One region of the Streptomyces sp. NPDC088725 genome, then DNA from elsewhere that is predicted to be linked to it. Evidence: riboswitches for the same ligand, from Rfam matches in the RefSeq annotation. Region 1 holds a riboswitch; each other region holds the start of a gene.
What was found. Region 1 has a riboswitch for cyclic di-AMP ahead of ACIP6N_RS25065 (C40 family peptidase). Riboswitches for the same ligand answer to the same signal wherever they lie in the genome.

Region 1 (6,967 bases):
GGCCTGCCGAGCGAACGCCAGTACTGGAGGCACATCTTGACCGCGACCTCGACCGACACCGAGCCCGAGTCGGCGAGGAAGACATGGCGCAGCGGCTCGGGCGTGATGCCGACCAGCCTGGCCGCGAGCCGGACGGCGGGCTCATGGGTGAGCCCGCCGAACATCACATGGCTCATCCGGTCCAGCTGTCCGCGTGCCGCCTCGTTGAGCACGGGGTGGTTGTAGCCGTGGATCGCCGACCACCAGGACGCCATGCCGTCGACCAACTCGCGCTGCCCGTGGGCCGCTTCGGCGAGGCGCAGCCGAACCCCCGACGCGGACTCCACGACCAGCGGGTCCACCCGGCCCGGCATGGGGCCGTACGGATGCCAGACGTGGGCCCGGTCGAGCTCCAGCAGCCCGGCCGTCGCGGTAACGGCGTTCGCGGTCAAGGGCGTTGAGAAACCGGGCGTCAGGGGCTCGGGCGTGGCGGAATCAGGCATTGGGCGCGAGATCCGTACCGGCTCCGCGACGGCGAACGGACACCAGATCCGTGCGCGGGGACGAGGTCGCCTCGGCGGGAGCGGCGACGGCAGCGCCGTCGGAAGTGGCCGGAACGGCTCCCCCGCAGCCGGTGCCTCCCTCGCTCTGCTCCCCGCACGGACCGCAGCCGCCGCCCGCGCGGTGCTCGGGCAGCGTCGTCGTGTCCGCGCCCTCCACCTCGAAGCCCGCGTCGGCGATCATGTCCAGGTCCGCCTTGCCCTCCTGGCCCTCGCTCGTGAGGTAGTCGCCCAGGAAGATCGAGTTGACCAGGTGCAGCGCCAGCGGCTGCATCGAACGCAGGTGCACCTCGCGGCCGCCCGCGAGCCTGACCTCGACGTCGGGGCAGACGAACCGCACCATCGCCAGGATGCGCAGGCAGCGCTGCGGGGTGAGGTTCCACTCCTTGGCGAGCGGGGTGCCCTCGAACGGGATCAGGAAGTTGACCGGCACCGAGTCCGGGTCCAGGTCGCGCAGCGAGAAGACCACGTCCACCAGATCGGCGTCGCTCTCGCCCATGCCCGCGATCAGCCCGGAGCACGCGGACAGACCGGCCGCCTGCGCCTGCTGCACCGTCTCCACGCGGTCCGCGAAGGTGTGGGTGGTGGTGATGTCGCCGTACGTCGCCTCGGACGTGTTCAGGTTGTGGTTGTACGCGTCGGCGCCGGCCGACCGGAGCCGGTCCGCCTGGCCGTCCGACAGCAGGCCGAGACAGGCGCAGACCTCGACGCCCTCGTTCTGCTCCTTGATGGCCTCGATCGTCTGCGAGACGCGGTCGACGTCCCGGTCCGTGGGGCCCCGCCCGCTCGCGACCAGGCAGACCCGCTTCGCGCCGCCCGCCACTCCGGCGGCGGCGGCCTTCGACGCCTCATCGGGCTTCAGCCAGGTGTACTTGAGGATCTCCGCCGTGGAGCCGAGCCGCTGCGAGCAGTACGAGCAGTCCTCCGGGCACAGACCGGACTTGAGGTTGACCAGATAGTTGAGCTTCACCCGCCGCCCGAACCACTGGCGGCGCACCTTCCCGGCCGCGGCCACCACATCGAGCAGCTCCTCGTCGGAGGTCGCGAGCACCGCGAGTGCCTCTTCGCGGGTCGGCAGCTCGCGCCGCAGCCCCTTCTCCACCAGTGTCTTCAGCAGATCCATGGGGCCGATCTTCGCGTACGCGCGCGGCTCGAAGCCAGGGAGGAATCCCACAACACCGAAGAAACGAACTGTGTGTATGACCACATCCTGACCTGGTCGGGCCGCCGATAGGGTCTGTGCGCAGCCTACAAAAGGACCGGACCATGGAGCAGGATCCCTTCGACTGGACCGACGGGGAAGCGCGCGGGCGCGCCGCGTCGGGTCTCGTACGCACGCTCCGCCCGCGCCCCGCGGACTCCGCGGTCCTGGATCTCGCGAGCAACGACTATCTGGGGCTCGCCCGCCACCCCGTGATCACCGGGGCCGCCGCCGGGGCCGCGCGCCGCTGGGGTGCCGGCTCCACCGGCTCGCGGCTGGTCACGGGCAGCACGGAGCTGCACGCGGAACTGGAGCGTGAACTGGCCGAATTCTGCGGCTTCGAGGCCGCGCTCGTGCTGTCCTCCGGCTACGCGGCCAACCTCGCCGCCCTCACCGCGCTGACGGCTCCCGGCTCGCTCATCGTGTCCGACGCGGGCAACCACGCCTCGATCATCGACGGCTGCCGGCTCTCGCGCGCCGAGACCGCCGTCGTACCGCACGCGTCGACCGCGGCCGTACGCAAGACACTTGAGGCGCACCCCGGCCGCCGCGCCCTGGTGGTGAGCGACGCGGTGTTCTCCGTGGACGGCGACGCGGCTCCGCTGCGCGAACTGGCCGAGATCTGCCGTACCAGGAACGCGGCGCTGCTCGTCGACGACGCGCACGGCCTCGGCGTACTGGGCGCGGGCGGCCGCGGCGCGCCGGACGCCGCGGGGATCGCGGGCGCGTCCGGGGTGGTGGCGACCGTCACCCTGTCCAAGTCCCTGGGCAGCCAGGGCGGGGCGATCCTCGGATCCGCACGGGTGATCGACCATCTCGTCAACACCGCGCGGACGTTCATCTTCGACACCGGACTCGCGCCTGCGGCCGTCGGGGCGGCCCTGGCGAGCCTGCGGCTGCTGCGCGGAGACCCGTGCCTCGCGGAGCGGGCCGGGACGGTCGCGAGGACGCTGCACCGGCGGCTGACCGAGGAGGGCCTGACCGCCGTGCGGCCCGACGCCGCTGTCGTGTCCGTACAGGCGCCGTCACCGGAAGCGGCGGTGCGCTGGGCCGCGGACTGCCGTGCGGCGGGGCTCGCGGTGGGCTGTTTCCGGCCGCCTTCGGTGCCGGACGGCATCTCCCGGATCAGGCTCACCGCGCGCGCCGACCTGACGGATCAGCAGATCGGCGCGGCGGTGCGTACGGTGGTCGCGACGGCGCCGGCCGGCTGAGGCGGCGTCACGGCGCTCTGCTCATGCCCGGCGTCAGGCGGTGATGTCCTCCTCTGCCGGGCCGGATATGAGCCCCGGCACGACACCGGACACGAAGGACGTCCACGCCGTCGGGGTGAAACGCAGCTGCGGCAGCGCCACGTTCTTGGAATCACGTACGGCGAGGACGTCCGCGCCGGTGCGGGCCGTCTCCACGCAGTTGTTCATTCCCACGCTGTAGCTGCTGCGCCGCCAGGTGAGAAGGGCTGAGGTGGTCGAGGGTGTGGGGGGTGCCGTCTGGGTCGTCTGGGCAGGGGGATGTGCGAGGTAAGCGGTCATGATGCTCCCTACACGCCGTCACCGATCCCGGCGATGAGATCCAAAGAGTCCTCGGGCGAAAGGGCGCGCGCCTGCATCCTGCGGAAAGCAGCGCTGTACGCCTCGAGGTCTTCTTTCCCCTCCAGGTAAAGGCTACTCGTCAAGTGGTCAAGGACGACCAAATCCAGGTCATTGATATTCGGAAAGGTAAAGATCATAAAAGGCCCGGTGAGCCCGGCGTATTCACCGACGGCGAACGGCATCACTTGCAGCAGGATGTGCGGCAGCGGAGCCAGCGCCTGCAATCTCCGTAACTGATCCCGCATCACCTCGGGCCCGCCCACCTCGCGGCGCAGGACGGACTCGTCAAGCACCGCGTGCAGCTTCAGGGGCACCGGAGTGCGCAGAACTTCCTGGCGGGCGAGCCGTACTTCCACCAGGGAATCGACCGTCGAGGCCGGCGGACCGTCCAGGGCGGCGCGTGTCACGGCCCGTGCGTACCCCGGCGTCTGGAGGAGCCCGGGCACCACCGAGGTCTCCAGTGTGCGCGCCGTACGGGCCTGGGACTCCAGGCTGATGAAGTCCCGGTACTGCGGCGGAATCACGCCCCCGTAAGCCTCCCACCATCCCGGGCCGCCGTCCGCCGCGCCCGCCAATGTGGCTAATAACGTGCGCAGTTGCGGATCATGGACGCCCAACGCGTCCAGCAGCCGGGTGAGATCGCCGTCCTTCACCCCGCTGACTCCCGTCTCGATCCTGCTCACCTTCGACTGGTTCCAGCCGAGCAGCCGCGCGGTCTCCCCGCTGGTGAGTCCCGCGCTCTGGCGCAGTCCCCGCAATTCCTCGCCGAGCCGGCGTCTGCGTACCGCGGGACCTTGAGGCATGAGTGTTCCCTTTCGCCTGGGCCGTGACCGGACGCCAGGGGGCGCCGCGGCGGAGAAGGTATCTTTCCGCCGCCCGGATGAGGGCGCGCCGCGCAGAGTTCACCGCTTTGAGCGACAGATATATGCATATCTCGGTGGATCGGCGCTATCAGCGGCACCATGAGTGGCACGCTGTCGCGAGGCACAGTCCGAGGCCGTCCGCGCAGTCATCCGCTCTGTGCCGGACCGAGGTCCGGCGGGAAAGGGACCGCGTTGTCATGGCAGATCACCAAGAAGCATCCGTCATCCTGCCGAGTGCTCCGGCCTCGGTTTCCGCGGCGCGCAGATTCGTCGCCGAACACCTCTCCGAATGGGGGATGCCGGCGGAAGGAGACACCGCCGAAACGGTACGGCTGATCGTCTCCGAGCTGGCCACCAACGCCGTCCAGCACACCTTCGGCCAGTCGCCCACGTTCACCGTGCGACTCGAACTGGAGCTGGACGAACAGCTGCGGATCGGCGTGACCGACAGTCATCCGCGCTGGCCGCGGCGGCTGCCCGCGGCCGTGCAGCAGGACAACGGCCGCGGCATGGTCATCATCCGCTGGCTGGCCGCCGAGAACGGCGGCAGCATGTCCGTCACGCCGACTCCGGAAGGCGGCAAGACGGTCTGGATCGCCCTGCCCTGGACGGCGCGTGTGCAGAGCTGACCCGCGCCTACGAGACGGCCCGCCGCATGAAAAGTCCGGTCTGAACAGGCCCGCACGGACAGGCCCGCACGGGGACCGGGCCGACGGAGGGGCGGCGGCCCCCCGCGGCCGGCGCACCGGCCGCTCAGCGCACCCGCCCGTACCACACGCTCTTGGACCAGATCCGTTCGAGACGCACCACGGCGCCGGTCTTGGGCGAGTGCCAGATCTTCCCGCTGCCCGCGTAGATCCCGACGTGGTAGACGTTGTTGCCCCAGTGGAAGAACACCAGGTCGCCCTTCTTCCGCTTGGAGGCGGAGATATGGCGGGTCTTGTTGTACTGCTGCTGTGTCGTGCGGGGGAGCTTCTTGCCGGCCTTCTTGTACGAGTAGACCGTCAGCCCCGAGCAGTCGAACCGCCTCGGGCCCGTGGCTCCCCAGCTGTACGGCGATCCTTTCTTCGACGCGGCGATCTGCAGCGCCTTGACCGCGTGCGTGGCGGCGTACGCCTCGGAGGTGACGCCCGGCGCCAGCGTGGTACCGCTGACCGCGACGAGCGTCATGGCCGATACGGCGCCGACTCTGAAGGACAAAGACGGGACATGTGTCTGCGCAGTCATGCGCAACCCTTCGTCAGCCGCCTGTGAAGGATGACCTGTCGGGTTCGGACTGGCGAAGTCGCCCGGCCGCGCGAACGCGGCTTCACCCCGAGGGACAGCCCGTTTCCGGGCCGACCCGTACTGCTCGGGTCCTCCACTCCTGCCGATCCACTCCTGTCGACCAGTCATCCGGAGCGGCGGCAGGACTCGGCGTCCGCCCGGACCGCCTCGCCGCGGTGGCGGGGGCTTGTCGTCCCAGGGATCTTGACGTGGCGGGTGCGGATTTCCGAGTCGAAACGACGATATGTGAATTACATCACTCTTGGACCGTATGGGGGTTTAAGTCCCTTATGTGTCGATATATCCACATCGTGGCGAGGGCCCCACCTGCGGCGGGACGGCCGCGCGCATCACGTACCAGATCGCTTCGCGCAACTCGAAGCCGCGGACGCCCGCCGGCGGCGCGTACGCCGAACGAGGGGCGGCGTTCCCGTACGGGCGCGTCCGAACGGGAACGCGGCTTGTCCCGCGCGTAGCTGAGGGCCGCTCACCTCCACCAGGACCGGCTCCTCCCCGCCGGCCCGCGCTCATCCCGGCGGCTGGGGCGGCAGCGTGACCCGGCTCGCCCGCCGCTCCCCGTCGAGCATCCGCAGCGCGCGGGTCAGCGTCGACGCGTGCAGGTCCGTCTCGCCGCGCGCGTGCATGGTCGTGAGGGCGTCCAGCAGCTCCGCCGCCCGTGCCGGCAGGGCCTGCGCGGCGCGCAGCGCGCTGTACGTGTCCGCGCCATGGGCCGGATTCATCCGGCCCAGCAGATCGACCACCAGGAGATAGCTGTCGATGAAGGCGCCCTCGGCCCGGGTCAGCGCGGGCAGTGGCGGCAGTTCGGGCGGCAGCATCGGGGGTTCACCGCCCGTCGGAGGTGCCGGACGGGTCAAGAGAGGTCCTGCGGTTCTGGACCACATGGTCGACCAGGCCGTACGCCTTGGCGCCGGGCGCGTCGAACACCTTGTCCCGGTCGATGTCCTGGTCGATCCGCTCGGCGCTCTGGCCCGTGTGGTGCACCAGCAGGCGGGCCAGCCGGGTCCGCTGCCGGACCAACTCGTCGGCGTGGATGGCCAGATCGGACAGCTGGCCCCGAACGGGATCCGTGACGGCGGGCTGCTGGAGGACCAGGCGGGCTCCGGGCAGCGCCATCCGCTTGCCGGGGGTGCCGGCGGCCAGCAGCAGGGCGGCGGTCGAGGCGGCCTGGCCGAGGCAGGTGGTCTCCACGTCGCAGGTGACGAGCTGCATCGCGTCGTAGATGGCGGTCATGGCGCTGATCGAGCCGCCGGGGGAGTTGATGTAGAGGCAGATGTCCTGGTCGGGGGCGTCGTACTCCAGGTGCAGGAACTGCGCGATCACGTCGTTGGCGGCGGTCTCGTCCACAGCGGTGCCGAGGAAGACGATCCGCTCGCCGAAGAGCTTGGAGTACGGGTCGAGCGTGCGATTCCCGTAAGTGGTGCGCTCGTTGAACTCGGGCAGTACGTAGCGGGCGGAGGGGCTGATCATGACGACGGTTCTCCTCGGCGC
Region 2 (6,967 bases), on a different contig from region 1:
TGGCAGGGCGGCGAACCGCACGAGTACGCGGCTGCGTGAGCGGGTTCGGGGTCGCCGGGTGGCGGGCTCGGGGTCCGGGACGGGCGCCGCACCCGGTAGCCCTTCGGGGACGGGTACGTACGGCTGCGAGCGGTGCGTACGGCCACGGCGCGCCCCGCCCGTCACTCCGCGACGATCGACGCCAACTGCGTGAGCCCGTCGATACGCCAGTCCGCCGCCTCGATCACCCCGGGGTCGTCCGCCCACAGATAGCCCCACGGGCCGCGCCGCAGATGGGCGGTGAGCAGACCGGCCTCCTTCGCCGGGTACAGGTCGTACACCGGGTGGTCGCCGACGTACAGCGTGTGCTCGGGGGCCGCCTCCGCCACCTTCGAGACGTGCGCGAAGAACTCCGCGGACGGCTTGGACACGCCCCACTCGCCGGAGGTCGCGACGAGATCGGCGGGCAGGTCGAGCCCGCGCAGCAGCTCACCGGCCCTGACCGTCTGGTTCCCGGCCAGTACGACGCGGATGCCGAGGTCCCGCAGCTTCGCCAGGGCCGGGCGTACGTCGGGATAGAGGTCGGACTCGTCCAGATGCTCACCGCGGCCCGCGGCCTCGCGAGCGCGGTACGCCTCGCCGACGTCCATGCCGGGTTTGATGAGCCGCAGGGCATCCGCGTTGTCCCTGCTCTGCGCGGTCACGGCGCCGACGAGCGCGGACATGGTGTGCCGGGGGACGCCCAGCCAGTCGGCCCAGCCCGCCCAGTAACGGTCGTCACGGATGAGCGTCTCACCGACGTCGAACACGATGCTTTCGATCACCGGCGTAACCCTAGAGATACTCTCTGCCGAATGTCAGTGGCTGGCCGTAGCCTGTCTCCCATGTCCGCTTCCTCGTCCGCTTCGGCTCAGCCCCGTCCCGTACGTTCCGCCGCCGTCGTCAACGCGGAGATCCGCGCCCTGTGGACCCGCGCCGGCGGTGCCGGACGCGCGCTTTCCGAGGCCGAACAGGACCGCTATCAGCGGCTTCTGGTGGAATGGGCCGCCTCGATCCGGGCCGATGTCGTGACGGCCGCCTGATGTCCGGGCGGTCGGCACGCCCGGGAAAAGGGCCGGCGGGGCGGCCTTTCCGGGGTCTTTCCGGGGTGGAGATGATCTTGCTCCGGATGGCGTAGTGTTGCGTTCAGCGGCGCGGGGTGGAGCAGCTCGGTAGCTCGCTGGGCTCATAACCCAGAGGTCGTAGGTTCAAATCCTGCCCCCGCTACTCATGAAGACGAAGGCCCGGATCCCTGTGGATCCGGGCCTTCGTCGTGTCCGGGGCGGCTTTACCCAGATTTGGTGACGGTAAACCCGCCCTCGGTACCCACCGAAGCGTCAGATATTCGGGCAGAATGGGACAGAGCGGATCGCGTGCAGGGTTCTAAGGTCTGCGAGTGATCGCTACGCAGTGTCAAGCTCAGGCGTATGAATCGTTCCATGTTCATGGCCGTAGCCCACTCGGCCGTAGCCCACTCGGCCGACGGCGAATCGCCGCCCGACGTGGCGGCGGACAGCCTGGTGGGAGCGCGGTACCTTCCGCAGCCGAAGGTGGACCGGGCAGGAGATCATTGGTGGGGAAGCTGAAACGGGGCGCCGACGCCCCGAGTGATGCGAGCGGCGGCGCGAGCCGTGCGCCCCGCGCGGACGCCCGGGGCGGCATGAGCGACCCCGACGGTCCGAACGGCGCGAGCAGCCTCGGGAGGCCGCGCGGGACCGGACGTCCGCCACCGATGATCGTGCGGATTCTTCCGGTGATCATGCTCGTCGCGGGCGTACTGCTCGAAAGCCTGACGCCGGCGAGCGTCACCGCCTCACCCTTCTTTTCGGCAGCCCCGCTGCTGGCCGCGCCTTTCACCAGCGCGCGCAACACCGCGGTGGTGGCGCTCCTCTCACTGGCCGCCGTGGTGGGCATCGACACCGCGATCGAATCGGTGAGCGTGGTGGTCACGGTCGCCGAAGCGGCGACCGTGGCGACGGTGTCCGTCCTCGCGCTGTTCATCAACTGGGTCGTCCGCCGCAGTGGCCAGCGGCTGGCCTCGGCGAGAATCATCGCCGAGACGGCGCAGCGTGCGGTGCTGCCCACCCCGGCCGAGGAGATCGGCGGGCTGCGCGTCGCCGCCCGGTACGAGGCCGCGCTGAGAGACACGTTCATCGGCGGTGACCTGTTCGTGGTGCTCGACACCCCGTTCGGCGTGCGGCTGGTGGTCGGGGACGTGCGCGGGAAGGGGCTCGAGGCGGTCGCCATAGTGGCGGTGGCCGTCGGCGCCTTCCGCGAGGCCGCGGAGCAGGAACGGTCCCTGGAGGGCGTCGCGCAGCGCCTGGAGCGCGCGATCATGCGCGAGAAGGCGCTACGGGGTGAACTCGACGCCTTCGAGGGGTTCACCACCGCGGTGCTCGCCGAGATCCCATACGGCGAGAATGTCGTACGGCTGGTCAACCGCGGGCATCCGGCGCCCCTGCTGCTGTTCGCGGACGGATCGCTGCGGTCGCTGGAGCCGGACGAGTACGCGCTGCCGCTGGGCATGGGCGACCTCGGCAGCCTGCCGGACCGCGCGGACCAGATCGAGTACCCCGACGGCGCGACGCTGCTCCTCTATACGGACGGGCTCTCCGAGGCGCGCAACGAAGAGGGCGTCTTCTTCGACACGGGCGCCCGGCTGCTCGGCCGGACCTTCAAGGGTCCCGAGGCACTGCTCGACGAGCTGGTCGGCGAGGTGGTCGATTACACCGGAGGCGGCAGCAAGGACGACATGGCGCTGCTCGCGGTCTGCCGGCCGACGGGAGAGCAGCTGGAGGAGTGGCCGGAGCGGCGCGGAGCCATGCCGCTCACGCCGTGAGTCACGGACTCGTACGGCCCGCACCGTTGAGTCGCGGAGCCATGCCGCCCACACCGTGCGTGCCGTGAGCCATGCCGCTCACTCCGTGCGCCTCTGAGGCCCCTGAGTTCCCTCAAGGAGCTCAGGGGCCTCGCGCACGGATTATCACTTCAGGTGACCGCAGTACATCCCTCCGCATAACATTTGACTTACGGTCAGGAAGCGGAGGTGTACCGACGAGCAGCCAAATCACCCGGTTGCACCCGCTTGCGTCCGGGTAAGTCCGTTGCGAAGTTGTTAACGATCATCGGGAATGGCTTGGAATAAAGCCGGACTCTCTATTAACGTTCGATAACGCAGCGCGGTTGTCCCAGCCGTCGGCAGAGATGGCGCCGCGCGCACGCGCCGAATTCCGCATGGAAACCGGGGAACCAAAAATTGGGGTGAATCGGGCATCTTTTGCTGCCTCGCGCAGCGGAAAGACGCTCGTAGGAGACCTTCCTGCTCCGAACCCGTCAGCTAACCCGGTAGGCGAGAAGGAAGGAAAGGAGTGCGCCCCCGTGGCGTCAGACAAGCCTGCCCAAGAGGCCCCCTTCGGTACCACCGTTCTCGGCGAGGAGCCGGTCAGACAGTGGGCGGAGTGGAACCCCACAGAGGAGTCCGTCCTCCCCGTGCGCGGCAGACACCGCGTCGCCAAGCAGCGCAACGGACTCGCGCGCAGCTCCACGGTCCTGGGTGTCGGCGTCATAGCCGCCGTCGGCGCGGGTGGCATGGCCACCGCGCAGAGCAAGCCCCCCATCTCCATCACCCTCCCCGACGTCATCACCGACAACCTGCCCGACGCCACGTCGCTGCCGGGTGTCGGTTCTCTTGTCTCGCACGACGAGAAGAACGCCGAGCCGGACTTCGCGGCCATGGCCGCGGACGCCCCGCTCACCACGGCGGGCCTCACGAGTGAGGACGCCGAGCAGGGCACCACCGACGCGGGCGAGGCGCTGCGCGCCAGGATCCTCCAGCAGGCCGAGCAGCAGCAGACCGCGGCGGACACGGCCCAGCAGGTGGCCGCCGAGGCGGCGGCCGCCGAGAAGGCGCAGGAGCAGGCGAAGCAGCAGCAGGACGCGGCCGAGAAGAAGGCCGAAGAGGCGAAGAAGAAGGCGGAGGAAGAGGCCAAGAAGAAGGAAGAGGCCGAGCGGCTGGCCAAGCTGGCCGCCAGTTTCAGCCTCCCGGTCGCCTCGTACACCCTCACCTCCACCTTCGGCGAGGCCGGCTCCATGTGGTCCTCGGGCTATCACACGGGCCTGGACTTCGCTGCCCCGACGGGCACCCCGATCAAGGCCATTCACGGCGGTACGGTCCTGTCGGCCGGCTGGTCGGGCTCGTACGGCTACCGCACGGTGCTCGAACTGGACGACGGCACGGAGCTGTGGATCTGCCACCAGTCGTCCATGACCGTCACCGCCGGGCAGAAGGTCACCACGGGCGAGCTGATCGGCCGGGTGGGCGCGACCGGCAATGTGACCGGGCCGCATCTGCACCTCGAGGTGCACACTCCGGACGGCACCGGCATCGACCCGATGGCCTGGCTGCGGAGCAACGGACTCAATCCCTGACGGAACGGACGCGGCGGACGCGGCGGGCCGGGCCTCGGGTGGCAACCCGGGCCCGGCCGCTCGGGAACACCGCCGCGAGCCGTGGGCCCGAGGTGGAATAGGGGGAGCCCGCGCGGGGGTTGAATCACCTCATGACTGATCTTCGCAAGCTTGGCTCCTCCGACCTCCAGGTCTTCCCGCTCGCCCTCGGCGGCAACGTCTTCGGCTGGACCGCGGACAAGGCCCAGTCCTTCGCCGTGCTCGACGCGTACGCCGCGGCGGGCGGCAACTTCATCGACACCGCCGACGTCTACTCCGCCTGGGTGGACGGCAATGAGGGCGGCGAATCGGAAACGATCATCGGTGAGTGGATCGCCTCCCGCGGCAACCGTTCCGACGTGCTGGTCGCGACGAAGGTCGGCGCCCACGAGAAGTTCAAGGGCCTCGCCGCCGACACCATCAAGGGCGGCGTCGAAGAGTCGCTGCGGCGGCTGGGCACGGACCACATCGACCTCTATTACACGCACTTCGACGATGTGAGCGTCCCGGTCGAGGAGATCATCACCGCCCTCGACCAGCTGGTGAAGGCGGGCAAGGTGCGTGCCATCGCCGCCTCCAACATCAGCGCGGAACGGCTCGACGCCTCGATCGCCTTCTCTGAGCGTGAGGGCCTCGCGAAGTACGTGGCGCTCCAGCCGCAGTACAACCTGGTCTCGCGCGACTCCTACGAGGGCCCGCTCCAGGACAGCGTGGCGCGCCACGGCCTGTCGACCGTCCCGTACTACGCGCTCGCGTCCGGCTTCCTCACCGGCAAGTACCGCCCGGGCAGCACGGTCGACAGCAAGCGCGCCGAGGGCGCGGCCAAGCACCTGGAGACCGAGCGCGGTGTGAAGGTCCTCGCCGCGCTGGACCAGGTCGCGCAGGCGCACGGCGCCGAGATCTCGACCGTCGCGCTGGCCTGGCTGGCGGCGCAGCCGACCGTGGTCGCGCCGCTCGCGTCCGCGCGTACGGTCGAGCAGCTGCCGGCGCTGCTGGCCGCGGCGGACCTGAAGCTGACGGCGGACGAACTGGCGGCGCTGACGGCCGCGTCGGCCTGATCCGCTCCGCCGGACCGGGGAGCCTGATCGGTTGCGTCTGATCTGTTCCGGCTGATCCGGGCCGTCTGATCCGTTCTGTCTGCCCCGGGGCCGGTCGGCTCGAACTGCCTTGTCAGTACTGGCGGTACGGGTTGTAGCCCTCGTAGTCCAGGTACGGCGGCGGCACGCGTACCCGTCCCGTGGCCCGCGCCGCGTAGATCATCGCGGGGTCCGCGACGCTCCTGCGCTGCCACAGCCGGCGCAGCAGTTCCCGCTCGCGCTCGATGAAGTCCGGGTCCACCGCGCCGCGGTGGGCCCGGTGGCGCATGAGCGCCAGGGACGTCGCCAACGCCTCGTACTCGCCTACCGCGCGGGCGGCGGCGGGTCCGTACGTACGGCCGGCGAAGTCCCGTGCCGCCGTGCGCGCCCGCATCGAGGACAGTGTGTGGGGCGCGGCGGTGGCCAGCCAGCCCGCGGCGGCGTACGCGGGCAGTTCGTCGTGGACGGTACGCAGCCCGCGCTGCCTGCTCCAGACGGCCAGCCAGGTCAGCAGGGAGAAGACGGGGACCATGAACAGCGCGTACACCGCGTAGAAGCCGTACGTGCCGAAGGACGACGAGCCGTTCCACAGCGCGTGCGTGCCCATCGCGGCGACGAGGCCGAGCGGTGGCGCGACGTACCGGAGGGGCCGTCGCCGCCCGGCGGCCGAGGCGGCGAGGCCGAAGCCGATGCCCGTCATCACCGTGAAGAGCGGATGCGCGAAGGGCGACAGCACGACCCGCGCGAAGAACGTCGCCACGGTGAAGGACGCGAATCCCCCGTTGCCGATGGACTGGTCCTCGCCGAAGGCGCTGCCGAGGTAGAGGACGTTCTCGGTGAACGCGAAGCCGGTCGCGGTGAAGCCCGCGAACACGACTCCGTCGACCAGTCCCGTGAAGTCCCGCCTGCGGAAGAGGAAGAGGAGCAGAACCGCGGTGGCCTTCGCGCTCTCCTCCACGACCGGCGCTATCAGCGTCGCGCCCAGGGACTGGGCGCCCACCGGATCGGCGGTGGCGGTGGCTATCCACTGGGTCGCGAACGAGTTGGTGAGGATCGCGACCAGGGCGGCGGCGAACGCGCCCCAGGCGAAGGCGAACAGCAGATTGCGCCAGGGGCCGGGATCGACCCGGTCCAGCCAGCGGAAGGCGCCCATGAGGAGCGGTACGGGCAGGACGGCGAGGCCGAGGCCGACCAGGAAGCCCTGATCGCCCGTCTGGTCCCTGACGAGCGCGAGGATCACCAGGGCGCAGAGCGCGAGCAGCGTGATCACCGCGCCCGCGCGCACGGCCCCGCGGCGCCAGAAGGCCCGGTACGAGAGGGCCCGGCGCCAGAGGGCGGGGCGCGGGCGGTGCTCGGCCTGGACCTGGACCTGGACCTGGGGCTCGGGCTCGGGTGGGGCGGCCCACAGTGCGGCCGGACCCGGACCC
Region 3 (6,967 bases), on a different contig from region 1:
GCAGGGCCCGGGAGTAGATCACCGAATACGCGTACTCGAGGAAGGAGCCCTGCATTTCATCGACCACGTCGATGTCGAGGATCTTCTCCTCGAAGTCCTCCGGCGGCGGGGTCTTCGTGCTGCGGCGGGCCATCGCTGCTGCGGCTCCTTCACAGGTTCTGTACGGCAACTTCTGGAACTGACGCGGACCATTGTGGACCGCGCCACTGACAACGCCGACCTCGACCCGTCGTTGAGGGTGCCCGGCACGGGAACTTCGCCAGGTGTCAGCACGCTTGCATACAGTGGCAGGACTTCTCCATATCGCGATCGAAGGGACGTACATGCCCATGGGTCACACGGCCACAGCGCAGGCCGGTTCCGGCGGCCTGACAGCGACTGAGCACCGGCTGGCCAACGGCCTGCGCCTGGTGCTCTCCGAGGACCACCTGACTCCGGTCGCCGCGGTCTGCCTCTGGTACGACGTAGGCTCGCGCCACGAAGTCAAGGGCCGTACGGGCCTTGCCCACCTTTTCGAGCACCTGATGTTCCAGGGCTCGGCACAGGTGCACGGGAACGGGCACTTCGAGTTCGTCCAGGGAGCGGGCGGTTCCCTGAACGGCACCACCAGCTTCGAGCGGACCAACTACTTCGAGACGATGCCCGCCCATCAGCTGGAGCTGGCGCTCTGGCTGGAGGCGGACCGGATGGGTTCGCTGCTGGCCGCGCTCGACGAAGAGTCCATGGAGAACCAGCGGGACGTCGTCAAGAACGAGCGCCGTCAGCGGTACGACAATGTGCCATACGGTACGGCCTTTGAGAGGCTGACGGCGCTCTCGTACCCCGAGGGCCACCCGTACCACCACACGCCGATCGGCTCGATGGCCGACCTGGACGCCGCGACGCTGGAGGACGCCCGCGCGTTCTTCCGTACGAACTACGCGCCGAACAACGCGGTGCTGTCGGTCGTCGGCGACATCGACCCCGAGCAGACGCTCGCCTGGGTCGAGAAGTACTTCGGCTCGATCCCCTCGCACGACGGCAAGCAGCCGCCGCGCGACGGCACGCTCCCCGACACCCTCGGCGGGCAGCTGCGCGAAGAGATCCACGAAGAGGTCCCGGCGCGCGCGCTGATGGCCGCCTACCGTCTGCCGCACGACGGCACCCGCGAGTGCGACGCCGCCGACCTGGCGCTCACCGTCCTCGGCGGCGGCGAGTCCTCCCGGCTGCACAACCGCCTGGTGCGCAGGGACAGGACCGCCGTCGCCGCGGGCTTCGGACTGCTGCGGCTGGCCGGCGCCCCGTCGCTCGGCTGGCTGGACGTCAAGGCGTCCGGCGGCGTCGAGATCCCGCAGATCGAGTCCGCCGTCGACGACGAGCTGTCCCGGCTCGCCGCCGAGGGGCCGACCCCGGAGGAGATGGAGCGCGCGCAGGCCCAGCTGGAGCGCGAATGGCTGGACAGGCTCGGCACGGTCGCCGGCCGCGCGGACGAACTGTGCCGGTACGCCGTGCTGTTCGGGGACCCGCAGCTGGCGCTCACCGCCGTGACGCGTGTGCTGGACATCACGGCCGAGGAGGTGCGTGCCGTCGCCGCCGCGCGACTGCGCCCCGACAACAGGGCGGTGCTGGTGTACGAACCGCTGGCCCCCGAAGAGGCGTCCGCGGACGAGACCGCCGCCGAAGAGACCGACGAGCACGAGGGGGCGGACAAGTGACCGACGCTGCCGTGACCATGGACCTCCATCCGCAGCCGCAGGCCGGCGAAGCCACCCCCTGGGCCTTCCCCGCTCCCGAGCGCGGCGCGCTCGACAACGGCGTGACGGTGCTGCGCTGCCACCGCCCCGGGCAGCAGGTGGTCGCCGTCGAGATCTCCCTCGACGCCCCGCTCGACGCCGAGCCGGAAGGGCTCGACGGCGTCGCCACGATCATGGTGCGTGCCTTCTCCGAAGGCACCGACAAGCACAGCGCCGAGGAGTTCGCCGCCGAGCTGGAGCGCTGCGGCGCCACGCTCGACGCGGCCGCGGACCACCCGGGCGTACGGGTCTCCCTGGAGGTCCCGGTCTCCCGGCTCGCCAAGGGGCTCGGCCTGCTCGCCGACGCGCTGCGCGCGCCGGCGTTCCTGGACACCGAGGTCGAGCGGCTGGTGAACAACCGCCTCGACGAGATCCCGCACGAGGCGGCCAACCCGGGCCGCCGGGCCGCCAAGCAGCTCTCCAGGGAGCTGTTCCCGGCGTCCCTGCGCATGTCGCGCCCCCGCCAGGGCACCGCGGAGACGGTGGAACGCATCGACGCCAAGGCGGTGCGCGCCTTCTACGACGCGCACGTACGCCCCGCCACGGCCACGGCCGTCGTCGTCGGTGACCTCACGGACGTCGACCTGGACGCGCTGCTCGCCGAGACGCTGGGCGCCTGGACGGGCAACACCGCCCCCGCCAGGCCCGTGCCGCCCATCACCGCCGACGACACGGGCCGCGTGGTGATCGTGGACCGTCCCGGCGCCGTACAGACCCAGCTGCTGATCGGCCGCATCGGCGCCGACCGGCACGACCGCGTCTGGCCGGCCCAGGTGCTCGGCACGTACTGCCTCGGCGGCACCCTGACGTCCCGTCTCGACCGGGTGCTGCGCGAGGAGAAGGGCTACACCTACGGTGTCCGGGCCTTCGGCCAGGTGCTGCGCTCCTCCGACCCGGCCACTCCCGGCGGCGCGACGGGCGCCGCGATGCTCGCCATCAGCGGTTCCGTGGACACGGAGTCCACCGGCCCGGCGCTGGAGGACCTCTGGACCGTGCTGCGCACCCTCGCGGCCGAAGGCCTCACGGACGCCGAGCGCGATGTGGCCGTCCAGAACCTGGTGGGGGTCGCGCCGCTGAAGTACGAGACGGCGGCCTCGGTGGCGGACACCCTGGCCGATCAGGTCGAGCAGCACCTCCCGGACGACTTCCAGGCGCAGTTGTACGCGCGCCTGGCCGAGACCGGCACGGTCGAGGCGACCGCGGCGGCGGTCAACGCCTTCCCGGTGGACCGTCTTGTCACGGTGCTCGTCGGGGACGCCGCCCGGATCAAGGATCCCGTCACGGCGCTCGGAATTGGCGAAGTGACGGTTGTCACGGGCTGAATTCCGCCGTAAGTGGAACCCCGGTGACGACCAGTCGCCGGGGTTCTCCCGTATGTCCTTCTTGTCTGTGGTGTGCGCTACAAACGGGCCTGTCTGTTTGGTGATTGAAAGACAGTCCGCTTAGCGTCGATCCGGCTGTTCGCCAGTAACGCGCCGCGACCGCGGCATCGGACAGCCATCGCCGAGTCCCCGTCAGGCGCGAGCCTGGGGAGCCGGGGACCCACACTCAGTCCCCGGGGTGAATCGGGTGCCTTCGCACGTATCCCGTGCGGAGGGGCCCGTAGGAGACCTTCCTGCTCCGAACCCGTCAGCTAACCCGGTAGGCGAGAGGGAAGGAAAGGACCAGCAGTCTTGGCATTCAGCCGTCCCGCCGGGAAGCACCGTGCCCCGCGCCGTGCTTCGAGTCCCGACGCGCGCCGTACGGCGCGCAGGAGCGCGAGAGCCGCAGGCGTCGTGACCGTCGCCGTCGGCAGTGTCGTCACCGGGCTCTCGTCCCAGGCGCTGGCCGCGGATTCCGACGCGCCGGCCGCGCGGCGGACCGGACTGACGCAGGTTCTCGACGTCAGTGACTCCCTCGCCGACGAGATCGGGGCCCAGGCCGCCGCCCAGCGCCAGGCCGCCGACGAGGCGGCCCGCGCGACGGCTCGGGCCGAGGCCGAGCGCAAGGCCGAGGCCCGCGCCAAGGAGGCCCGCGCGGCCGAGGAGCGCGCGGCCCGTGCGGCCGAGCGCGAGCGCCTCAACGCCTTCCGGCTGCCGGTGGCCGGTTCGTACGTCAGCACGGCCTACCGCAGCGGCGGCGCGCTCTGGTCCTCCGGCAGTCACACCGGCATCGACTTCCACGCGGCCTCCGGTACCCCGGTCGTGGCCGTCGGCGCGGGCACCGTGGTCGAGGCCGGCTGGGCCGGCGCCTACGGCGACAACGTCGTGCTGAGGATGGACGACGGCACCTACACGCAGTACGGCCACCTCTCGTCGACCGCCGTCTCCGTCGGCCAGAGCGTCAGCGCGGGGCAGCGGATCGGCCTCTCGGGCGCGACCGGCAACACCACGGGACCGCACCTGCACTTCGAGGCCCGTACGAGCGCGGAGTACGGCTCCGACATCGACCCCGTCGCATATCTGCGCAGCCACGGCCTGAACGTCTGACCGATTCGTCCGGCCTCCGCAGAACCTCCGTCGCACTGGCCAAAAGATATCCATGGATTTCGGGCAGCCATCGGAAATTCGCGTTGATTGCAATAGAGTCACGGAACAGGCGTCAATCGGCTGCGTTTCGCGCGGATTAAGGCGGAGGTTCGGACATGCGCATTCCAGCGCACTCGGTATGCACGGCGATCCGCGACGACATTGTCTCCGGTCTGTTCGAGCGGGGCGGCAGACTCACCGAAGAACATCTGGCGCGGCGCTACGGCGTCTCCCGCGTCCCGGTGCGCGAGGCGCTGCGCACCCTGGAGTCCGAGGGGTTCGTCACGACCCGGCGCCATGTCGGCGCGTGCGTGGCCGAACCCACCGAGCAGGAGGCGGCGGACCTCCTGGAAGTGCGGCTGCTGCTGGAGCCGCTGGGTGCGGCCCGCGCCGCGCAGCGGCGTACGGACGCCCATCTCAAGGTGTTGCGCGGCATGGTGCGGCTGGGTCAGGAGCGGGCGCGCCGGAGCCAGGGCGAGGATCTGCGCTCGCTCGGCTCCTGGTTCCACGAGACGCTCGCCCAGGCGTCCGGCAGCCCGGGGCTCATCGCGCTGCTCACGCAGCTGAGGCACAAGATCGCCTGGATGTACACCGTCGAGCAGCCCGGGCATCCGGTGGAGTCCTGGGCGGAGCACGGCGCGATCGTCGACGCGGTGGCGCGCGGCGACGCCGAGCGCGCGCGGACGCTCACCACGCTGCACGCCGAACGCTCCGCCGTCGCGCACCGGCTGCGGCGGCCCGCCCCGGTCATGGAAAAAGTGAGCGCTTCGCAACATGCCGTAAACATCACGAGCGTCCGTACTTAACAATGACGTCGTATACAAAGAGCGGGAAACAAGTGGGCTCTATTTCCTGCTGCCCTTTTTGAAAGAAAACGGGCCGAAAACAAACCGAGCCGCGGTGCGCGGAATTCACGCACCGCGGCTCGGCCCGCGGAAAAGATGTGCCGGACGTCTCAGACCGTCTCGGGGAGTTCGTCGAGTCCCTCGGCGACCAGCTTCGCCAGCCGGTCGAGCGCGGCGTCCGCGCCTTCCGCGTCCGAAGCGAGCACGATCTCCTCGCCGCCCTGCGCGCCCAGTCCGAGCACCGCGAGCATCGACGCGGCGTTGACCGGGTTTCCGTCGGCCTTCGCGATGGTCACAGGGACACCGGTGGCCGTGGTCGCACGGACGAAGATGGAAGCGGGGCGGGCGTGCAGGCCCTCGGCCCAGCCGACATTGACGCGGCGCTCAGCCATGGTGTTGCCCTTCAAGTCTCACGTTTCAAGAGGTTGTCTAGACCAGTGTCTCACGTGCGGCGAAGTACCTGGAGGCACGTGTTCACGCGCGGCCTCCGACCGCGCTCCGCCGTAGGCTTGGACCATGGAGACGCCGTCGGAATACGCGTACCCGAGCCACTGGGAAGCAGACATCGTGCTGCGTGACGGCGGTACAGCGCGTATCAGGCCCATCACGACCGGAGACGCGAAACGCCTGGTCAGCTTCTACGAACAGGTCTCCGACGAATCCAAGTACTACCGTTTCTTCGCCCCTTACCCGCGCCTCTCCGACAAGGACGTGCACCGCTTCACCCATCACGACTACGTGGACCGGGTGGGCCTCGCGGTGACCGTGGGCGGCGAGTTCATCGCCACCGTCCGCTACGACCGCATCGACGACCGCGGCATGGCGGCCACCGCGCCCGCCGACGAGGCCGAGGTCGCCTTCCTCGTCCAGGACGCCCACCAGGGGCGCGGGGTCGCCTCCGCCCTCCTCGAACACATCGGCGCCGTCGCGCGCGAGCGGGGCATCCGGCGCTTCGCGGCCGAGGTACTGCCCGCCAACAACAAGATGATCAAGGTGTTCCGGGACGCCGGCTACACCCAGCGGCGCAGCTTCGAGGACGGTTCCGTACGGCTCACCCTCGACCTCGAACCCACCGCGGAGTCACTGGCCGTGCAGCGCGGCCGCGAGCAGCGCGCCGAAGCGCGCTCGGTGCAGCGGCTCCTCGGCCCCGGATCCGTCGCTGTCGTCGGAACGGGACGCATACCGGGCGGCGTGGGCCGCACCGTCCTGCGCAACCTCCTGGCCGCCGGCTTCACCGGCCGTACGTACGCCGTGAACCACGCCTTCGACGCGGATCTGCGCGAGATCGACGGCGCCCCCGCCGTCCGCTCCGTCGCGGAGATCGGTGCCCCCGTCGACCTCGCGATCCTGGCCGTACCGGCGGAACGGGTGCCGGACGCGGTCGCGGACTGCGGAGAACACGGCGTCCAGGGCCTGGTGGTCCTCTCCGCCGGATACGCCGAGAGCGGCGACGAGGGACGGGCGCGCCAGCGCGAACTGGTGCGCCAGGCCCGCTCCTACGGGATGCGCCTGATCGGCCCGAACGCCTTCGGGATCATCAACACCTCGCCGCAGGGACGGCTGAACGCCTCCCTCGCGCCCGACCCGCCCCAGCGGGGCCGTATCGGCCTCTTCACACAGTCGGGCGCCATCGGTATCGCCCTGCTCGCCGGGCTCCACCGGCGCGGCGCCGGCCTCTCCTCGTTCGTCTCGGCGGGCAACCGCGCGGACGTCTCCGGCAACGACTTCCTCCAGTACTGGTACGAGGACCCGGACACCGATGTCGTCCTGATGTACCTCGAATCGATCGGCAACCCCCGCAAGTTCACCCGCCTCGCGCGGCGCATGGCCGCGGTGAAACCGG
Region 4 (6,967 bases), on a different contig from region 1:
GGGCGCCGCAGGTAGCGGATGGTGAAGGCGCCGGCGCCGCCGATCGGGCCGTCGATGCAGAGCCGGCCGTTGGAGAGGTCGCCGCATCCCTTCGGGGTCATGCCGACGGGCGCCAGGACGAACGCGGCGCCGACGGCCAGTCCGGCGCCGATCAGTCTGACGGCGGTGGCTCGTCTCATGGCGATCCCTTCGCGGGCCGGCGGTGTGCAGCCATCGTGACCCGCGGAAGGGGACGCGGCATCCCGGGACGGCGGGGAATCAGGCCGGACGGGCCGCGCCGACGAAGGGCATCTGGTCGATCGGAGCGATCCTGACCGGGGCGCCCGGGCGCGGAGCGTGGATCATCCGGCCGCCGCCGACGTAGATCCCGACATGGCTGACGCCCGAGTAGAAGAACACCAGATCGCCCGGCGCGAGCTGTTCGCGTGACACGCGCTGACCCGCGTTGATCTGGGTGTACGACGTCCGCGGGAGCGACACACCGGCGGCGCGCCAGGCCGCCTGGGTCAGCCCCGAGCAGTCGAAGGAGTCGGGGCCCGTGGCGCCCCAGACGTACGGCTTGCCGAGTGCTCCGTACGCGAACGACACCGCCGCGGCGGCACGTGAGGTGGGCGCCCGTAGCCCGCCGCCCGGTGCCGGCGCCTGCTCGGCGGCCCGCAGCGCGTCGCGGGACAGGGAGCGGTCGGCGCGGGACGCGACCGTACCGCCGGCCTGCTCCTGCGCGTACCGCGCGCGCTGCGCGGCGGTGAGCTGGGAGAGGAGCTTCTTCGCGGCGTCGAGCTTCTTCTGGATGCTCGCCTTGTACGCGGCCAGCTCGGTCTGGCGGGCCTTGAGGTCGGCGAGCCGGTCGTCGGCGCTGGTGTGCAATTGGGAGATCCGGGCCAGTTCCTTGCGCATACCGGAGATCGTGTCGGCCTGGCGCGACCCGGCACGTTCGGCGAGCGCCGCGCCCTCCAGAAAGTGTTCGGGGCTGGACGACAGCGCGAGCTGGATGGCAGGGTCGAGGCCGCCGGCGCGGTACTGCGCGGCGGCGATCGAACCGAGCGCGTTGCGCGAGGCGTTGAGCCGGTCCGTGCGGCGAGCGGCCTCGTCACGCAGCGCGTTCAGCGCCGTACGGGCCTCGTCGGCCTTCTCCTTCGCCCCGTCGTACTTGTCCGTGGCGGCCTCCGCCTGCTCGTACAGGGTGTTGACCTTGGCCTTGACCTGGGCGGCGGTCAGGCGGGGCCCGGCCTGTACGGGGCCGCTCGACGCGGCGGCGGTCACAGCTCCCGCGAGCGCGAGGGTGGCAGCGGTGCGGCTCGCCGGTCCGGCGAGCAGGCGCTGTTTACGTTTTCGGTGCGCGGCCACGGGGCGTCCACTTCCTTCGGGGAGATGGCGGCCGACGGCTGTCCTGGTACGTGGACGGCGGGGAGGAGTCGGCCACCTCGTGAAGGACCGTAAGGGGCGCGATCACGAGGCGCGCCCGGCTGGCCGCTATTGCCCAAAGGTGGACGGAGAGGAGCGGTTTACGATCACCGCGACCATGCCGAAGTCACTCCGCACGGCGGGACCTGACCGTTACGGACGACGGCCCGCCACACGGAGCAGGCGCGTGGCCTGCGCCTTCGCCCCTGTCCCTCGTCCGCTGCCAACAGGAACCTCAGCCTCAGGCCGGGCGAACCTCAGGCCGGGCGGACACTTCCGTAGATCGGCATGTAGTAGATCGACTCCTCGCGGACATTCGCCCCCGGCTTCGGTGCGTGGATCATCATTCCGTCGCCTATGTAGATGCCGACATGGCTGATGTCGTCGTAAAAGAAGACCAGGTCTCCAGGGAGCAGATCGGCCGTCGCGATGCGCGTGCCGACATTCACCTGGTCCCAGGTGGTGCGTGGCAGTTCCACGCCCGCCGCCCGCCAGGCCGCCTGGGTCAGGCCCGAACAGTCGTACGAGCTGGGTCCCGTCGCGCCCCAGACGTACGGCTTGCCCAGCTGGGCGCGGGCGAAGGCGAGTACCTTCCCGGCCTGGCCGGAGTTCGAGCCGGCCGGCGTGCCCGTGCCGCCGCCCGTGCCCGTGCCGCTGCCCGGCGGCTTCGACTGCTTCTGCCGCTCCGCCTCCGCCTTGGCCTTCGCTTCCGCCTGCTTCCTGGCCTTCTCCTGCTTCTCGCGCTCCAGCGCGGCCAGCCGCGCCTTCTCCTCCGCTGTCAGCTCCGACAGCAGGGCGCGCGCCTCGCCCAGCTTCGTCTGGACGCTCTGCTTGCTGGTGCGCAGCGTGCTCTGGGAGGCGGTGAGCGACGCGAGGCTCTTCGTCGCCTGCGCGCGCTTTTTACCGGCGGCCGCCTGCTGGGTCTGGAAGTCGGTGACCGCGTCGCGCTGGTGCGCCGTCATCCGGTGCATCAGCTGAGTCTGGTCGAAGTACGCCTGCGGGCTGTCGGCGAACATCAGGGCCGCGGTCGGGCCGACGGTGCCCTCCCGGTACTGCGCCGCCGCGTACGTGCCCAGCGCGCGCCGGGCCTCGTTCAGCTTGTCCGCGCGCCTGGCGACCTCGTCGAGGAGCTGGTCGAGGTCCTTCTTCTGCTTGTCCGTGGACTCTTTCGCCTTGTTGTACCGCTCCGTCGCGGAACCGGCCTCGCGGTACAGGTCGTCTACCTTCTTCCGCACCTCTTCTATGGACGGCTTCGGCCGCGCGGGCGCGGCGTTGGCGCTCTGTGCCGAGAGCAGCGTGACCGAGGCGAGGGCGGCCGTCGTGAGACCGAGCGCGGGGGAGCTGGACCGTACACCGTTACGGGTGCGCGGCTTGCGATGCGATGCCAAGGCCGGCATCTCCTTCCGTGGACCGCCTACCGGGTTAGCTGTCGGGTTCGGGCTCGGTGGAACGGAAGGCTGCCCTACGGGCCTGGGACGTGCGGCCCGATTCACCCCGGTCGTGCGAGTGGGTCCCCGGTTCCGGATCTCCGCACGTCGGCAGGGCTTCCCTGCGGAAGCGCTTCGGTACGGAACCCCGGATTCGGCGCGGGCAGCCCGTTTGGCGTCGGTCGCCGTTGGGGTACGGGGTGCCTGTTCGAGCACGCTAACCACTTCGTGGTGCTGCTGTGAAGGTTGATGTGCGATATGCCCGATACATTTTCGTGACCTTCGCGGATGCGGTGGCTGCTGGGCACGCTCCGTGATCACCTGGAGAGGATTCCGGCGTCCGGGGCAGGGCGTTTCGGACGTCGGCTGCCCGCTGTCAGTGGAGCGGCCTAGACTCTGAAGGCGATGAGCAGCCTCTTTGATGACAGTTTCCTGGCGGACCTCCAGCCCTCCGGCGAGGAGCACCCGCCGCCGCCCGAGGACACCGAGCCTGAGCAGGTGCCCGACGATCTCTTCGAGGGAGCGTTCCACGTGCCCGCGGCCCGGGATCCGTACCACCGCGACGGCGCCCCGCGCACCGTCGTCAATCCGGTGGCGCTGCTCGACGGGCTGAACGACGAGCAGCGCGCCGCCGTCGTGCACACCGGATCGCCGCTGCTCATCGTCGCCGGGGCCGGTTCCGGCAAGACGCGCGTGCTGACTCACCGGATCGCTCATCTGCTGGGCACGCGCCGCGTGCACCCCGGCGAAATACTGGCGATCACCTTCACCAACAAGGCCGCCGGCGAGATGAAGGAGCGCGTCGAGCAGCTGGTCGGCCCGCGTGCCAGCGCCATGTGGGTGATGACCTTCCACAGCGCCTGCGTACGGATCCTGCGGCGCGAGTCGAAGAAGCTCGGTTTCACGTCCTCGTTCTCGATCTATGACGCGGCCGATTCCAAGCGGCTCATGGCCCTGGTCTGCCGTGATCTGGAGCTGGACCCCAAGCGGTATCCGCCGAAGTCCTTCAGCGCCAAGATCTCGAATCTGAAGAACGAGCTGATCGACGAGGAGACCTTCACCGGCCAGGCCATCGACGGCTTCGAGAAGACCGTCGCCGAGGCCTACCGGATGTACCAGGCACGGCTGCGCGAGGCCAACGCGCTGGATTTCGACGACATCATCATGACCACCGTCCACCTGCTCCAGGCGTTCCCGGATGTCGCCGAGCACTACCGGCGGCGCTTCCGGCACGTCCTGGTGGACGAGTACCAGGACACCAACCACGCCCAGTACACGCTCGTACGTGAGCTGGTGGGCCCCTCCGGCGAGGACCAGGACCCCGCCGAGCTGTGTGTCGTCGGCGACGCCGACCAGTCGATCTACGCGTTCCGCGGCGCCACCATCCGCAACATCCTCCAGTTCGAGGAGGACTACCCGAACGCGACGACGATCCTGCTGGAGCAGAACTACCGCTCCACGCAGACGATCCTCAGCGCGGCCAACGCGGTCATCGAGCGCAACGAGAGCCGCCGCCCCAAGAACCTGTGGACCAACGCCGGCACCGGCGCGCAGATCACCGGCTATGTCGCGGACACCGAGCACGACGAGGCGCAGTTCATCGCCGAGGAGATCGACCGGCTGACGGACGCGGGTGACGCCAAGGCGGGTGACGTCGCGATCTTCTACCGGACGAACGCGCAGTCCCGTGTCTTCGAGGAGATCTTCATCCGGGTCGGCCTGCCGTACAAGGTCGTCGGAGGCGTGCGCTTCTACGAGCGCAAGGAGGTCCGCGATGTGCTGGCCTATCTGCGCGTGCTGGCCAACCCCGAGGACGCCGTACCGCTGCGCCGGATCCTCAACGTGCCCAAGCGCGGCATCGGCGACCGCGCGGAGGCGATGATCGACGCGCTCTCGCTGCGCGAGAAGATCACCTTCCCGCAGGCGCTGCGGCGGGTGGACGAGGCGTACGGAATGGCGGCCCGTTCCTCCAACGCCGTCAAGCGCTTCAACACGCTGATGGAGGGGCTGCGCACGGTCGTCGAGTCGGGGGCCGGGCCCGCGACGGTCCTGGAAGCCGTGCTGGAACAGACCGGCTACCTGGCGGAGTTGCAGGCGTCGACGGACCCGCAGGACGAGACCCGTATCGAGAACCTGCAGGAACTGGCCTCGGTGGCACTGGAGTTCGAGCAAGAGCAGAGCCAGGCGGCGGCAGCCGGAGACGGCACGGCCGCGGCCCCGGCCGGCACGCTCGCCGAGTTCCTGGAGCGCGTCGCCCTGGTCGCCGACTCCGACCAGATCCCCGACGAGGACGAGGACGGCTCCGGGGTCATCACGCTGATGACGCTGCACACGGCCAAGGGGCTCGAATTCCCCGTGGTGTTCCTGACCGGCCTGGAGGACGGCGTGTTCCCGCACATGCGCGCCCTCGGCGAGACGAAGGAGCTGGAGGAGGAGCGACGGCTCGCGTACGTCGGCATCACACGCGCCCGCGAACGGCTCTACCTGACGCGGTCGTCCATGCGCAGCGCCTGGGGACAGCCCGCGTACAACCCGCCGTCGCGCTTCCTCGAGGAGATCCCGGGGCAGTACCTGGACTGGAAGCGGACCGGCGCGCAGATCCCGGCGGGACCGACGTCGGGGATCACGTCCTCACTGTCCTCGTCCTCCGCGCGGTCGAGGCAGAGCGGCGGCCCTTCGGGCTTCGCCACGCGGCGGGCCACCGACAAGCCGGCGATCTCGCTGACGGTGGGGGACAGGGTCACGCACGACCAGTTCGGTCTCGGCACGGTGATGACGGTGACCGGGACGGGCGCGGACGCGCAGGCGACGATCGACTTCGGCGACGAGAAGCCGAAGCGGCTGCTCCTGCGGTACGCCCCGGTCCAGAAGCTGTAGAGGTCACGGACCGCCCGCGACCTGTCGTGGACGTGTCGCGGGCGGCCCGAGGGTGGTTACAGGAGTGTGATCACTGCGGGTTGAGGCCGTGGCTGCGCAGCCACGGCAGCGGGTCGATCGCGGAGCCGGAGCCCGGCCGGACCTCGAAGTGCAGGTGCGGCCCGGTGGAGTTGCCCGAGTTCCCGGAGTACGCGATGGTGTCGCCGGCCTTGACGGACCCGGAGCGGATCTTCGTGCTGCTGAGGTGGCAGTACCACGTCTCCGTGCCGTCGGGCGAGGTCACGATGGCCATGTTGCCGTAGGCGCTGTTCCACTGGGTGCGCACGGTGCCGTCGGTCGCGGCCATCACCGGTGTGCCGTACGAGAGCGGGAAGTCGATCCCGGTGTGCACGGACATCCAGTTGACCCCGGCCTGGCCGAAGAAGGCGCTGAGGCCGTGCTGGTCGGTCGGAAGGGCGAACTTGGGCCGCGCCGCCTCCTTGCGCGCCGCCTCTTCCTCGCGCTTCTTCTTCTCCGCCTCCTGCCGCTCCTTCAGGTCGATGCGCTCCTGCGTGCGGTTGGCGCGGTTGCCGAAGTCACGGGCGTCGGCGGTGAGCGCCCTGAGCTGTGTGTCCATCTTGCTGTTGGCGGCGACCGGCTTCACCGAGCCCGGGTCGGCCGCGGCCAGCGACTTCATGTCGTCCTGCGTCTCCTCGCCGCCGCTCATGCCGCCGACGGAGGCCGCGGCGATCCCGGCGACGCCCATCACGCAGGCGGACGGGACAGCGACGGTGAAGAGCGCGGAACGCTTCGCGGGCGTGCGCCGGCGGCCGCGGTTTCCGTTTCCGCCGTTCCCGGAGGAGCTCCTGACCGGGCGGGCGGAGGGCGGCGGGCTGAGGACGGGCGTGGTGGTGGTCTCCGCCATGTGGACCGACGCGGGTTCGGACCCGGGCTCGGACTCGGACTCGGGCCCGGCGTCACGGCCTGCGTCGTGGGACGCTGCCTCGTACGCCTCGTACCCGGCCTCGTATCCGTCGGTCTCCCGGTACGGCTCGGGGTCCTGATATCCCTCGGGGTCCTGATACGCGTCGGCTTCGGGCTGCCGGCCGTACGCGGTGTCGGCGTCGTACTGGCCGTCCTGTGCGTACTCCGCCCCGGGGGCGTATCCGGGCGCGAACTGCTCGGGTACGACTTCCGCGAGGATCGTGTCCTGCGCCGCCTGCCACGCGGTGGTGTCGTACGAGCCGGTCTCGAAGACGGGCGCGGCCCACTGGGCGGTC

Region 2: linked by a shared signal. The riboswitch ahead of ACIP6N_RS13225 (M23 family metallopeptidase) and the one ahead of ACIP6N_RS25065 (C40 family peptidase) in region 1 are both predicted to bind cyclic di-AMP.
Region 3: linked by a shared signal. The riboswitch ahead of ACIP6N_RS00465 (M23 family metallopeptidase) and the one ahead of ACIP6N_RS25065 (C40 family peptidase) in region 1 are both predicted to bind cyclic di-AMP.
Region 4: linked by a shared signal. The riboswitch ahead of ACIP6N_RS08525 (NlpC/P60 family protein) and the one ahead of ACIP6N_RS25065 (C40 family peptidase) in region 1 are both predicted to bind cyclic di-AMP.

What each region holds. Positions count from the first base shown of each region.
Region 1 is NZ_JBIVLO010000011.1:106,687-113,653, reverse strand. Features, by position in the region: gene ACIP6N_RS25095 (adenosylmethionine--8-amino-7-oxononanoate transaminase) at 1-482, opposite strand, end outside; gene bioB (biotin synthase BioB) at 475-1,662, opposite strand; gene ACIP6N_RS25085 (8-amino-7-oxononanoate synthase) at 1,806-2,951, shown strand; gene ACIP6N_RS25080 (DUF397 domain-containing protein) at 2,985-3,269, opposite strand; gene ACIP6N_RS25075 (helix-turn-helix domain-containing protein) at 3,278-4,132, opposite strand; gene ACIP6N_RS25070 (ATP-binding protein) at 4,390-4,821, shown strand; gene ACIP6N_RS25065 (C40 family peptidase) at 4,946-5,419, opposite strand; cyclic di-AMP (ydaO/yuaA leader) riboswitch at 5,423-5,608, opposite strand; gene ACIP6N_RS25060 (hypothetical protein) at 5,986-6,294, opposite strand; gene ACIP6N_RS25055 (ATP-dependent Clp protease proteolytic subunit) at 6,302-6,946, opposite strand.
Region 2 is NZ_JBIVLO010000004.1:659,508-666,474, forward strand. Features, by position in the region: gene ACIP6N_RS13195 (hypothetical protein) at 1-39, shown strand, start outside; gene ACIP6N_RS13200 (HAD family hydrolase) at 162-800, opposite strand; gene ACIP6N_RS13205 (hypothetical protein) at 864-1,061, shown strand; tRNA gene ACIP6N_RS13210 (tRNA-Met) at 1,172-1,245, shown strand; gene ACIP6N_RS13215 (hypothetical protein) at 1,446-1,604, shown strand; gene ACIP6N_RS13220 (PP2C family protein-serine/threonine phosphatase) at 1,679-2,857, shown strand; cyclic di-AMP (ydaO/yuaA leader) riboswitch at 3,230-3,385, shown strand; gene ACIP6N_RS13225 (M23 family metallopeptidase) at 3,397-4,446, shown strand; gene ACIP6N_RS13230 (aldo/keto reductase) at 4,578-5,522, shown strand; gene ACIP6N_RS13235 (PrsW family intramembrane metalloprotease) at 5,635-6,948, opposite strand.
Region 3 is NZ_JBIVLO010000001.1:114,553-121,519, forward strand. Features, by position in the region: gene ACIP6N_RS00450 (DNA topoisomerase (ATP-hydrolyzing) subunit A) at 1-133, opposite strand, end outside; gene ACIP6N_RS00455 (M16 family metallopeptidase) at 324-1,694, shown strand; gene ACIP6N_RS00460 (M16 family metallopeptidase) at 1,712-3,094, shown strand; cyclic di-AMP (ydaO/yuaA leader) riboswitch at 3,264-3,435, shown strand; gene ACIP6N_RS00465 (M23 family metallopeptidase) at 3,446-4,240, shown strand; gene ACIP6N_RS00470 (GntR family transcriptional regulator) at 4,396-5,085, shown strand; gene ACIP6N_RS00475 (HPr family phosphocarrier protein) at 5,235-5,516, opposite strand; gene ACIP6N_RS00480 (GNAT family N-acetyltransferase) at 5,641-6,967, shown strand, end outside.
Region 4 is NZ_JBIVLO010000003.1:329,437-336,403, reverse strand. Features, by position in the region: gene ACIP6N_RS08535 (hypothetical protein) at 1-179, opposite strand, end outside; gene ACIP6N_RS08530 (NlpC/P60 family protein) at 259-1,347, opposite strand; gene ACIP6N_RS08525 (NlpC/P60 family protein) at 1,662-2,792, opposite strand; cyclic di-AMP (ydaO/yuaA leader) riboswitch at 2,800-2,955, opposite strand; gene pcrA (DNA helicase PcrA) at 3,237-5,708, shown strand; gene ACIP6N_RS08515 (peptidoglycan DD-metalloendopeptidase family protein) at 5,779-6,967, opposite strand, start outside.